2 linked regions of the Niveibacterium microcysteis genome follow. The protein of the gene in region 1 interacts with the protein of each later gene in a pairwise test. Links are inferred from orthologs where the notes say so. Each region holds a gene or a part of one and is shown in the gene's direction. Other genes may lie near its edges.

Region 1 (5,461 bases):
CGGGCGGAGAGCCGGATCGCCTGTCGAGTCAGTTGCACCCGGAGAAGCTCAAGATCATTGGCCATGGCGACGACGCGCCAGCGCCTGAGCAGGCTGCGGCGGACCCAGCGCCGGTGGCGTCGGAGTCGGCCCCGGTGGTGGCGAGCAGCGAGACGGCACCCGCGGCTGAATCCGCACCGGTCGAGGCGCCTGCGACCAAACCCTTGGCGCTAGCGTGTGTCAGCTGGGGTGGGTTGACCAAGGCCCAGGCCGACGCAATTGCGTTGCGTGCGAAAGGGCTCAAGTTCACTGCCAAGGAACAGACCGTGAACGGCACGAGTTCGTGGTGGGTACACCTGCCACCGCAAACGGATCGGGCCGGCGCGGAGAAGAAGGCCGAGGAGTTGCGCACGCTCGGCGTAAACGACTACTTCATCGTCAAGGATCCGGGCGCCAATCAGAACGCGATCTCGCTCGGCCTCTACAAGAGTGAGGAGTCGGCGAACCGCGCCCTTGAGGCCCTCAAGACCAAAGGGGTACGCAGTGCCCGTATCGAGGCTCGCGATACCAGCAGCATCAAACTGGAAGTGACCGGTCCGGCTGACCAGCTCGCCAGTTTTTCGAGCGACACCTCGTCGCGTGTGCCCAGTGCACCGCGTGCGAACTGCCCGCTCGGACGCTGATTGACGTGACGACACGCCCCCTTGTGGTCGGTCTGACCGGCGGCATCGGTAGCGGGAAGAGTGCCGCAGCGGAGCGCTTCGCGGCATTGGGGGCGGCGATTGTCGATACCGACCAGATCGCCCACCAGCTCACGGCAGCTGGCGGTGATGCGATTCCCGCATTGCAGCAGGCGTTTGGCCCACAAATCATCGGGGCGGATGGTGCCCTTGATCGCGCCGCGATGCGTGCGCTGGCGTTCGGTGAACCGTCTGCGCGACAGCGCCTGGAGGGCATCCTGCATCCGATGATTCGCGCACGCAGCGACGCGGCTGTGGCTGCGGCGCAGGCTGCGCCGTACGTCGTGCTGGTCGTGCCGCTGCTGGTGGAATCTGGGGGCTATCGCTCGCGTTGCGACCGGATTGCGGTGGTTGACGTACCTGAGGCGCTGCAACTGGAACGCGTCATGCGGCGAAGCGGGCTCGCCCGCGAACAAGTCGAAGCGATCATGGCTGCGCAGGCTTCGCGAGCCCAACGGCGCGCAATTGCAGACGATCTGATCGACAACAGCGGTGACATTGCTGCGCTGCAGCGTCAAGTCGATGAGCTCGATCGCCGTTATCGTGCTGAAACCTCAATGCCGGCGCGGCTTTCGTGACAAATTCCCTGCTATGATTTAAAGCACTTTCTCAAGTTTCGCGTTTTACACAACGACAAACGGACGCCGGAATCGCGCAGTGATCACCTACGAATATCCGCTGAACGAGCGCATTCGCACACTGCTGCGGCTTGAGGACCTGTTCGACAAGGCATTGCACTTCACGCTGTCGGATGGGGCGTACGAACATCACACCGCGCTGGTGAGCGTCTTCGAGATTCTCGATGTCGCCAGCCGCGCCGACCTGAAGGTCGATCTGGTGCAGGAGTTGGAACGCCAGCGCCAGATTCTGGTGTCCTTCCGGCACAACCCAGACATCTCCGAAGAAGCGCTCTCCGGCGCGCTCTACGAGATCGAGCAGGCCAGTGCCGCGCTGTTGGCCATGGCCGGCAAGATCGGCCAGTACCTGCGCGAGAACGAATGGTTGATGAACATTCGCAGCCGCGCGGCGATTCCCGGCGGCGTGTGCGAGTTCGACCTTCCCTCGTACCACTATTGGCTGCACCGCAGTACCGAAGCCCGCCAGGCGGATTTGCGGGGTTGGATCGGGCCGATGACGCCGATCCGCGAAGGCCTTGCGATCGTGCTGCGCCTGCTACGCGCCAGTGGCCGGCCGGACAACCTGGTCGCGCACCGCGGCCAGTTCCAGATGATGATGGGCGGGCGCAGCGCGCAAATGCTGCGGATCCGTCTCGCGCAGGACGAGTCTTTCGTACCGGAAATCAGCGCCAACAAGTACGCGCTGAATGTGCGCTTCGTCGGCGCCGCCAGCGTGGCCCGCACGCGGCAAGCCGAATCTGATGTCGAATTCGAACTGACCTTCTGCAATCTCTGATCGCGCAGCCGGAACCTCCGGCCCGCCGCATCGCTCGAATCCCTTAAACTCGCGCGTTCGAAAAGAGCCGGCATCGCTGCGGACCCGCAGCGCAACCGAGCCTGGTCGGGCCTCGCCCGTTCCGTCCCCTGACTGGAGTAATGATCATGACGAAGCCACAGATCGGCGTCATCGGCATGGCCGTGATGGGCCGCAACCTTGCGCTCAATATCGAAAGCCGTGGTTACACCGTGGCGCTCTACAACCGCTCTTTCGACAAGACCGAAGAGGTGGTGCGTGAGAACCCGGGGCGCAAGCTGGTGCCGACGCAGTCGCTGGAGGCATTCGTCGCTGCGCTGGAAACCCCGCGCCGCATCCTGATCATGGTGAAAGCGGGCGACGCGACCGATGCCACGATTGCCGCGCTGCGCCCGCTGTTGGCGCCCGGCGACATCCTGATGGACGGCGGCAACACGCTGTTTACCGACACGATCCGGCGCAACCGTGAGCTGGCGACGACCGGCATCAACTTCATCGGCATGGGCGTCTCCGGTGGCGAGGAGGGCGCGCTGAAGGGGCCGTCGATCATGCCCGGCGGGCAGCGCGATGCGTATGAGCTGGCGGCGCCGATCCTGCGCGAGATCGCCGCACGTGCGCCCGACGGTGAGCCCTGCGTGACCTACATCGGCCCAGACGGCGCCGGCCACTACGTGAAGATGGTGCACAACGGTATCGAGTACGGCGACATGCAGCTGATCGCGGAGGCCTACGCGCTGCTGAAGGGCGTCGCCGGCTTGTCGAACGACGAACTGGCTGACACGTTTGCCGACTGGAATACGGGCGAGCTGGACAGTTTCCTGATCGAGATTACCGCCCAGGTCTTCCGCAAGCGGGATGCCGAGACCGGCGGCTATCTGGTCGATGCGATCCTCGACAAGGCAGGCCAGAAAGGCACCGGCAAGTGGACCTCGCAGTCCGCACTGGATCTGGGTGTGGCCCTGCCCTTGATCACCGAGTCAGTGTTCGCGCGCTGCATTTCCGCCTTGAAGGATCAGCGGGTGGCTGCGAGTGCGGTGCTGGCTGGCCCTGCCGCGGCACCGTTCGAGGGCGATCGCGCGGCCTTCGTCGAGGCGGTTCGCCGCGCGTTGTACCTGTCGAAGATCATCTCCTACGCGCAGGGCTTCGCGCAGTTGCGTGCTGCGTCGGATGAGCACGGCTGGGATCTGCAATACGGCGAGATTGCGAAGATCTTCCGCGCCGGCTGCATCATCCGTGCGCGTTTCCTGCAGCGCATCACCGATGCCTACCAGGCGAATCCGGCGGTGGCGAACCTGCTGCTGGACCCGTACTTCGCCGGCATCGCAGCGGACTACCAGGCCGCCTTGCGCGAGGTGGTGTGCCATGCGGTGCGGGCCGGCGTGCCGGTGCCGACCTTCGCATCGGCGGTGGCGTATTTCGACAGCTACCGTTCGGCGCGCCTGCCGGCCAACCTGATTCAGGCGCAGCGCGACTTCTTTGGTGCCCACACTTACGAGCGCACGGACCGCGCCGGCATCTTCCATTCTGATTGGCAACACGCATGAGCAACCCGACCCCGCGCACCGTCAAGTGCCCCACCTGCAGCCAGCCCGTCGTGTGGGCGCCCGAGAGCCGTTGGCGCCCGTTCTGCTCGGAACGCTGCAAACTGATCGACCTTGGCGCGTGGGCGGACGAGGCTTATCGCGTACCCGGGCAGGAACCGCTGGCGGACGATCTGCCGCCGGGCGCTGACCCGCGCAACTAAAGCGTCGCAGCCTTAGCGGGCTGCGACGCTCTTTGCGAGCTTGCGTCGGGCGAGCGCGTCGACCAGATCCGGCAGCAGCAGCCTGAGCCAGCGGCCGAATTTGCCCTGGCCGGTCATCACGCATTCGCGGCTGCGCCGTGTCATCGCGCGCAGGATCAGGTTGGCGCAGGTCTCCACCGGCATCGCGCGGCCCTCGTCCAACCCGCTCTTGCCGGCGGGTTTGCCGTCGGCGCCGTAGCCACGGTAGCGGATCTCGGTCGCCACCACGCCCGGGTAGGCGATCGTGACACCGACGCCCTGCGCCGCCACTTCGATCCGCAGGGCCTCAAGGAAACCGGTCATCGCGAACTTGCTCGCGCAGTAGGCTGTGCGCCCCGGCACGCCGAAGAGCCCGGCGAGGCTCGACACGCCAACGACCTGCCCATGCCGCGCGAGGATATGCGGCAGCGCATGGCGCACGCACCACAGCGTGCCGAAGTGGTTCACGCGCATCATGTCCTCGTACCAGCCGAAGTCGCTGACCTCGCGGAACATCGCGTGGCCGGATACGCCCGCGTTGGCCACCAGCACGTCGATGCCGCCGAAGCGCTCGACGGCCTTGCGTGCCAGCGCCGCGCAATCGGCTTCGATCCCCACGTCGGTCGGCACGCATAGCACCAGCGCGCCGAGCGCGCTGCACTGTTTGCCGACCGTGGCGAGCTTGTCGGCGTTGCGTGCTGCGAGCACGAGTTTGGGCCGCTGCGACGCGAGCTGGCGTGCGAGTTCCGCGCCGATGCCGTCGGACGCTCCGGTGATCACCACCACCTTGTCGGTGTAGCGCGGCTTCATGGGGCGCTGCGGTGCCAGACGCTGCGGATCGCCGCGATGCCGTGAGCACCGTAGCCACGCGCGGCATCCATATCGGTCGCGATCAGACCGCCGATTGCAAACACAGGCATCGGCAGATCGCGCGTCAGCATGTGGAAGGCGCCCCAACCAATGCCGCTTGCGCCCGGGTGTGTCGCCGTAGGCAGCACCGGGCCGAGCAGGGCGTAGTCGAGTTCGAGGCGGGCGGCTGCTTCGAGGTCGGCGCGCGTGTGGCACGAGGCGCCGACCCAGTCGAAAGCCGGCCGCTCGGAAAGCTCGGGGAGTTGCGCCGCACGCAGATGCAGCCCGTCGGCGCCAACTGCCGCAGCCAGGGCGGCGTCGCCGTTCACCACTGCTAGGGCGCCGTGTGCATGGCAGCGCGCCACGCTCTCACGCGCAAGCTGTTCGCGCGCTTCCGGCGCGAGGGTCACGTCGCGGATCTGCACCAGTCGCAAGCCGGCAGCGAGCGCGGCATCCAGCGCGGCGAGCTGGGCGTCGATACCGATCTCCGCGGCGTGGGTAACGCCCATCGTGCGCGGCAGGCGCAGCGATTTGAGGATCGGTCCATTCGCCGGCAGCATCGGCGACACGCTGAGGGCATCGGCTTGTTGCCATTCGAGCGCCGAGTGCACATGGTCGTTCGGTGTGCCGGACCACTCCGCAACCTCGAAGAAATGCAGCCGCACATGCGCGTGCTCGTACAGGTGTTCGCGCGTGATCC
Region 2 (4,275 bases), 2.9 Mb from region 1 along the record:
GAGCACCAACCCGCCTTTGGCCGCAACGCCTCGACGGCGCGCCCCGCGCGCGCCACTGTTGAGCCGCGCGGACTCTGGCATCGACCGGAGTGGATGAACGGCATCGCGGACGCGCTGCTGCTCTTCGCCTCGGTCGCGCTCGGCTATGCCGCGATGCGCGCCGCGCTCGCCATGCCTCTCTTCGGTTTCCGTGAAGTCGTGGTGGTTTCACCGCTGTCGCAGGTGACCTCTGCGCAGCTTGAGTTCGCGGCTCGTTCCGGCCTGAAAGGCAATTTCTTCAGTGTCAGTCTCGACGACGCGCGTGCCGCGTTCGAAAAGCTGCCATGGGTGCGTCGCGCAGAAGTGCGGCGCGTGTGGCCGGCAACACTTGAGGTGAAGCTCGAGGAACATGTTGCCGCGGCCTACTGGCGCGCCGGTGACAACGGCGATACGCGCCTGGTGAATCAGCAAGGCGAGGTCTTCATCGCAGCGACGAATGCGCACCTGCCGGTCTTCTCCGGACCCGAGGGGAGCGCGTCGCAGGTGCTTGAGCGCTATCGCGACTTCGCGTCTCAGCTTGCATCGATCAGCGCCGTGCCGGCCGCCCTGAACTACTCGCAGCGGCAGGCCTGGCAGATCCGCCTCGAAGACGGGCTCGTGATCGAGCTTGGACGTGATCAGCCTAACACCCCGCTTGGCGAACGCCTGGCGCGGTTCGTATCAGTTTGGCCGCAGGCGCGCACTCGCCTGCAGGCGCCCGCGACGGTGGCGGACTTGCGCTACCCGACCGGATTTGCGGTGCAGGTCGCCGTGGCCCCCAGCAACAAGGCAAAACAATGAGCAAGGAATACAAGGATCTGATTGTCGGCCTCGACATCGGCACCTCGAAGATCACCGCGCTGGTCGCCGAGATGAAGCCGGACGGCCGCTTCGAAGTGGTCGGCGCCGCGTCGCAGCCATCCAGCGGCCTGCGCAAGGGCGTCGTGGTCAACATCGAAGCCACCGTCGAGGCGATCTCAAAGGTCGTGCAGGAGGTCGAGATGATGGCCAACTGCAAGATCCGCGATGTCTACACCGGCATTGCAGGCAGCCACATCCGCAGCTTCAACTCGAACGGCATGACACCGATCAAGGATCGCGAGGTCACGCCGCTCGACGTTGAGCGTGTGATTGAAACGGCCAAGGCGATGCCGCTCCCGGCGGACCAGCAGATCCTGCACATCCTGACGCAGGAATTCATCATCGACGGGCAGGACGGCGTGCGCGAACCGATCGGCATGAGCGGCGTGCGCCTCGAAGTGAAGGTGCACATCGTCACCGGCGCGGTGTCCGCGGCGCAAAACCTCGTCAAGTGCGTGCGCCGCTGCGGCCTCGAGGTCAACGACCTTGTGTTGCAGCCGCTCGCATCGAGCTTCGCGACCCTGACCGAGGACGAGAAAGAGCTCGGCGTGTGTCTCGTCGACATCGGCGGCGGTACGACTGACATCGCCGTCTTCACGCAAGGCGCGATCCGCCACACGGCGGTGATCCCAGTTGCAGGCGATCAGGTTACCAATGACATTGCCATGGCGCTGCGTACGCCGACGGCCGAGGCCGAGGAGATCAAGATCCGCTACGGCGTTGCGATGCCGGCCTTGGTTGATCCGGAAGCGATGATTGATGTGCCGAGCGTTGGCGAGCGCGCTGCGCGCAAGCTCTCGCGTCAGGCCTTGGCCGATGTGATCGAGCCGCGCGTCTCCGAGTTGTTCGAGCTGGTGCAGGCCGAACTGCGTCGCAGTGGCTACGAGGAACTGCTGTCCTCCGGCCTCGTGCTGACGGGCGGCTCGGCGGTGCTGGCCGGCGTTGTGGAACTGGGCGAGGAGATCTTCCATACCCCGGTGCGCATCGGCATTCCGCATTACCAGGGCAGTCTCGCCGACATGGTTTGCCACCCGCAGTATGCGACCGCAATGGGCCTGCTTTTCGAGGCGGCAGCGCAACGGCGCAGGGGGCTGCACGCGCACGAAACACGTAGTGTGAAGCAGTCATTTCAACGAGTTATGGCGTGGTTTGCGCGCAATTTCTAAGCACGCGAGCCAAAGTATTTCACGGCGCAGCAATTGCATGTGGCATGGCGCCGATATTTAGTTGTAAACTTTCATTGGCGTACTATATTTAGGTGGTTGTTAAATTCCCCGACAGCGGGGTAAACCACCTGCGCCAGGGCTGAATCAGGAGGCTAGGCAGATGTTCGAGATCAGGGAAAAAGAAGCCGTCGGAACCGTCATCAAAGTGATCGGGATTGGCGGTGCGGGTGGTAACGCCATCGACCACATGATCCGCGAAGGGGTCAAAGGGGTTGAGTTCGTGTGTGCCAATACCGACGCCCAGGCTCTCAAGCGCAGCAGCGCTGCCACCAAGATTCAGCTCGGCGATTCCGGCCTCGGCGCGGGCGCGAAGCCCGAAGCTGGCCGTACAGCGGCGCTGGATGCGCGCGACCGGATCGCTGACGCGCTGACCGGCGCGCACATGGCCTTCATTACCGCCGGCATGGGCGGTGGCACCGGTACTGGGGCCGCGCCCGTTGTCGCAGAAGTCGCTCGCGAGATGGGCGTGCTGACGGTCGCCGTGGTGACCAAGCCGTTCGACTTCGAGAACCGCAATCGTGTCGCGGACAGCGGCATCGAAGAACTCGCCAAGCACGTCGACTCCCTGATCGTGGTGCTGAATGACAAGCTGATGGAAGTGCATGGCGACGACGCCAGCGTTGAAGAGTGCTTCCGTTCCGCCGACAACGTGCTGCGCAACGCGGTCGGCGGCATCGCTGAAATCATCAACATTCCGGGCCTGGTCAACGTCGACTTCCAGGACGTCCGCACCGTGATGGCCGAAATGGGCCGCGCGATGATGGGTTCGGCTGAAGCTGCCGGCATCGATCGCGCCCGCATCGCGGCTGAACAGGCTGCTTGCTGCCCGCTGCTTGAAGGTGTTGAACTCTCGGGCGCGCGTGGCGTGCTGATCAACATCTCGGCGAGCCGTTCGCTGAAGATGAGCGAAGTCCGTGAAGCGGTGAATACCGTGCGCGCCTTTGCGCATGCCGACGCATTCGTGATCTACGGCACCGTGTTCGACGAAGCGATGGAAGATCGCATTCGCGTGACCGTTGTCGCAACGGGTCTTGGCGTTGCGAAGGCTGCCGCGCAGAAGCCGCCGATGCACGTGATTCGCACCGGCACCGACAACGTCGGGATCGAAGTGAACTATGCCGATCTGGAACAGCCGGCGGTCATCCGTCGCCAGCACCGCCGTTCGACCGTTGAGGCGATGAGCGCCAATGGCTTCGGTACGCTGGACATTCCGGCCTTTCTGCGCAAGCAAGCGGATTGATCGGCAGATGATGAATCGGACGCCCCGCCTCGGCGGGGCGTTTTCGTTTCTGGATATCGGTGGCCTATGCTGACGATAGCGGGTGTCAATCGTCGCCTGCGGCCCGCGTGATAAAATCGTTTCCGATCAATCTCTTGCCGGAGCCCGTCTATGCTCGGACAACGCACGCTGAAGACCATCGTCACCGCCACCGGTGTCGGGCTGCACAGCGGCATCAAGGTAACGCTCAGCCTGCGCCCGGCAGCACCGGATACCGGCATCGTCTTTCGCCGGGTCGATCTCGATCCGCCGGTCGATTTGCCTGCTTCGCCCTACTCGGTCGTCGATACGCGCCTGTGTTCCGGCTTGCAGCAGGGCGAGGCCAAGATCGGTACTGTCGAACACTTGATGTCCGCGTTGGCTGGCTTGGGTGTCGATAATGCCTATGTCGATGTAGATGGCCCGGAAATTCCGATCCTGGATGGGTCGGCTGCGCCGTTTGTATTCCTGATCCAGTCCGCCGGCATCGAAGAGCAGGGTGCTCCGAAGCGGTTCCTTCGCGTACTGAAACCGGTTGAGGTGAGGGAGGGGGATAAATGGGTTCGCCTCGATCCGCATGAAGGCTTTCGCCTTGCGTTCTCGATCCAGTTCAATCACCCCGCAATCGATCGAACCGGCACCGAGGTCTCGGTCGATTTTGCGGAGCATTCATACGTGCGGGAGATTTCGCGTGCCCGCACCTTCGGCTTCATGCACGAGGTGGAGTACATGCGCGACGCGGGCCTCGCTCGTGGCGGCAGCCTCGACAACGCGATCGTGATGGACGAGTACCGCGTCCTGAATGCCGATGGATTGCGTTACGGCGACGAGTTCGTCAAGCACAAGGTGCTGGACGCCATCGGCGATCTCTACCTCGCGGGCCATCCCTTGTTGGCGGCCTACTCGGCACAC

What was found.
Region 2: the proteins of zapD (region 1) and ftsZ interact in binary tests that used the Escherichia coli proteins (3 or more experiments, as listed by UniProt). The link is inferred for Niveibacterium microcysteis from one-to-one orthologs.

The regions. Positions count from the first base shown.
Region 1 is NZ_CP071060.1:745,357-750,817, forward strand. Bases 527-3,254 are described here. They hold zapD (cell division protein ZapD), read left to right. Parts: upstream 527-1,376; coding sequence 1,377-2,132; downstream 2,133-3,254. Other genes in these bases: JY500_RS03500 (SPOR domain-containing protein), read left to right, coding at 527-662; coaE (dephospho-CoA kinase), read left to right, coding at 668-1,297; gndA (NADP-dependent phosphogluconate dehydrogenase), read left to right, coding at 2,279-3,254. In the rest of the region: more of JY500_RS03500, read left to right, coding at 1-526; more of gndA, read left to right, coding at 3,255-3,694; DNA gyrase inhibitor YacG, read left to right, coding at 3,691-3,894; JY500_RS03525 (SDR family oxidoreductase), read right to left, coding at 3,907-4,722; JY500_RS03530 (Nudix family hydrolase), read right to left, coding at 4,719-5,461. UniProt on the Escherichia coli protein: Cell division factor that enhances FtsZ-ring assembly. Directly interacts with FtsZ and promotes bundling of FtsZ protofilaments, with a reduction in FtsZ GTPase activity.
Region 2 is NZ_CP071060.1:3,683,833-3,688,107, reverse strand. Bases 1,367-4,275 are described here. They hold ftsZ (cell division protein FtsZ), read left to right. Parts: upstream 1,367-2,205; coding sequence 2,206-3,345; downstream 3,346-4,275. Other genes in these bases: lpxC (UDP-3-O-acyl-N-acetylglucosamine deacetylase), read left to right, coding at 3,496-4,275; ftsA (cell division protein FtsA), read left to right, coding at 1,367-2,045. Also shown: JY500_RS16705 (D-alanine--D-alanine ligase), read left to right, coding at 1-2; JY500_RS16700 (cell division protein FtsQ/DivIB), read left to right, coding at 94-819; more of ftsA, read left to right, coding at 816-1,366. UniProt on the Escherichia coli protein: Essential cell division protein that forms a contractile ring structure (Z ring) at the future cell division site. The regulation of the ring assembly controls the timing and the location of cell division.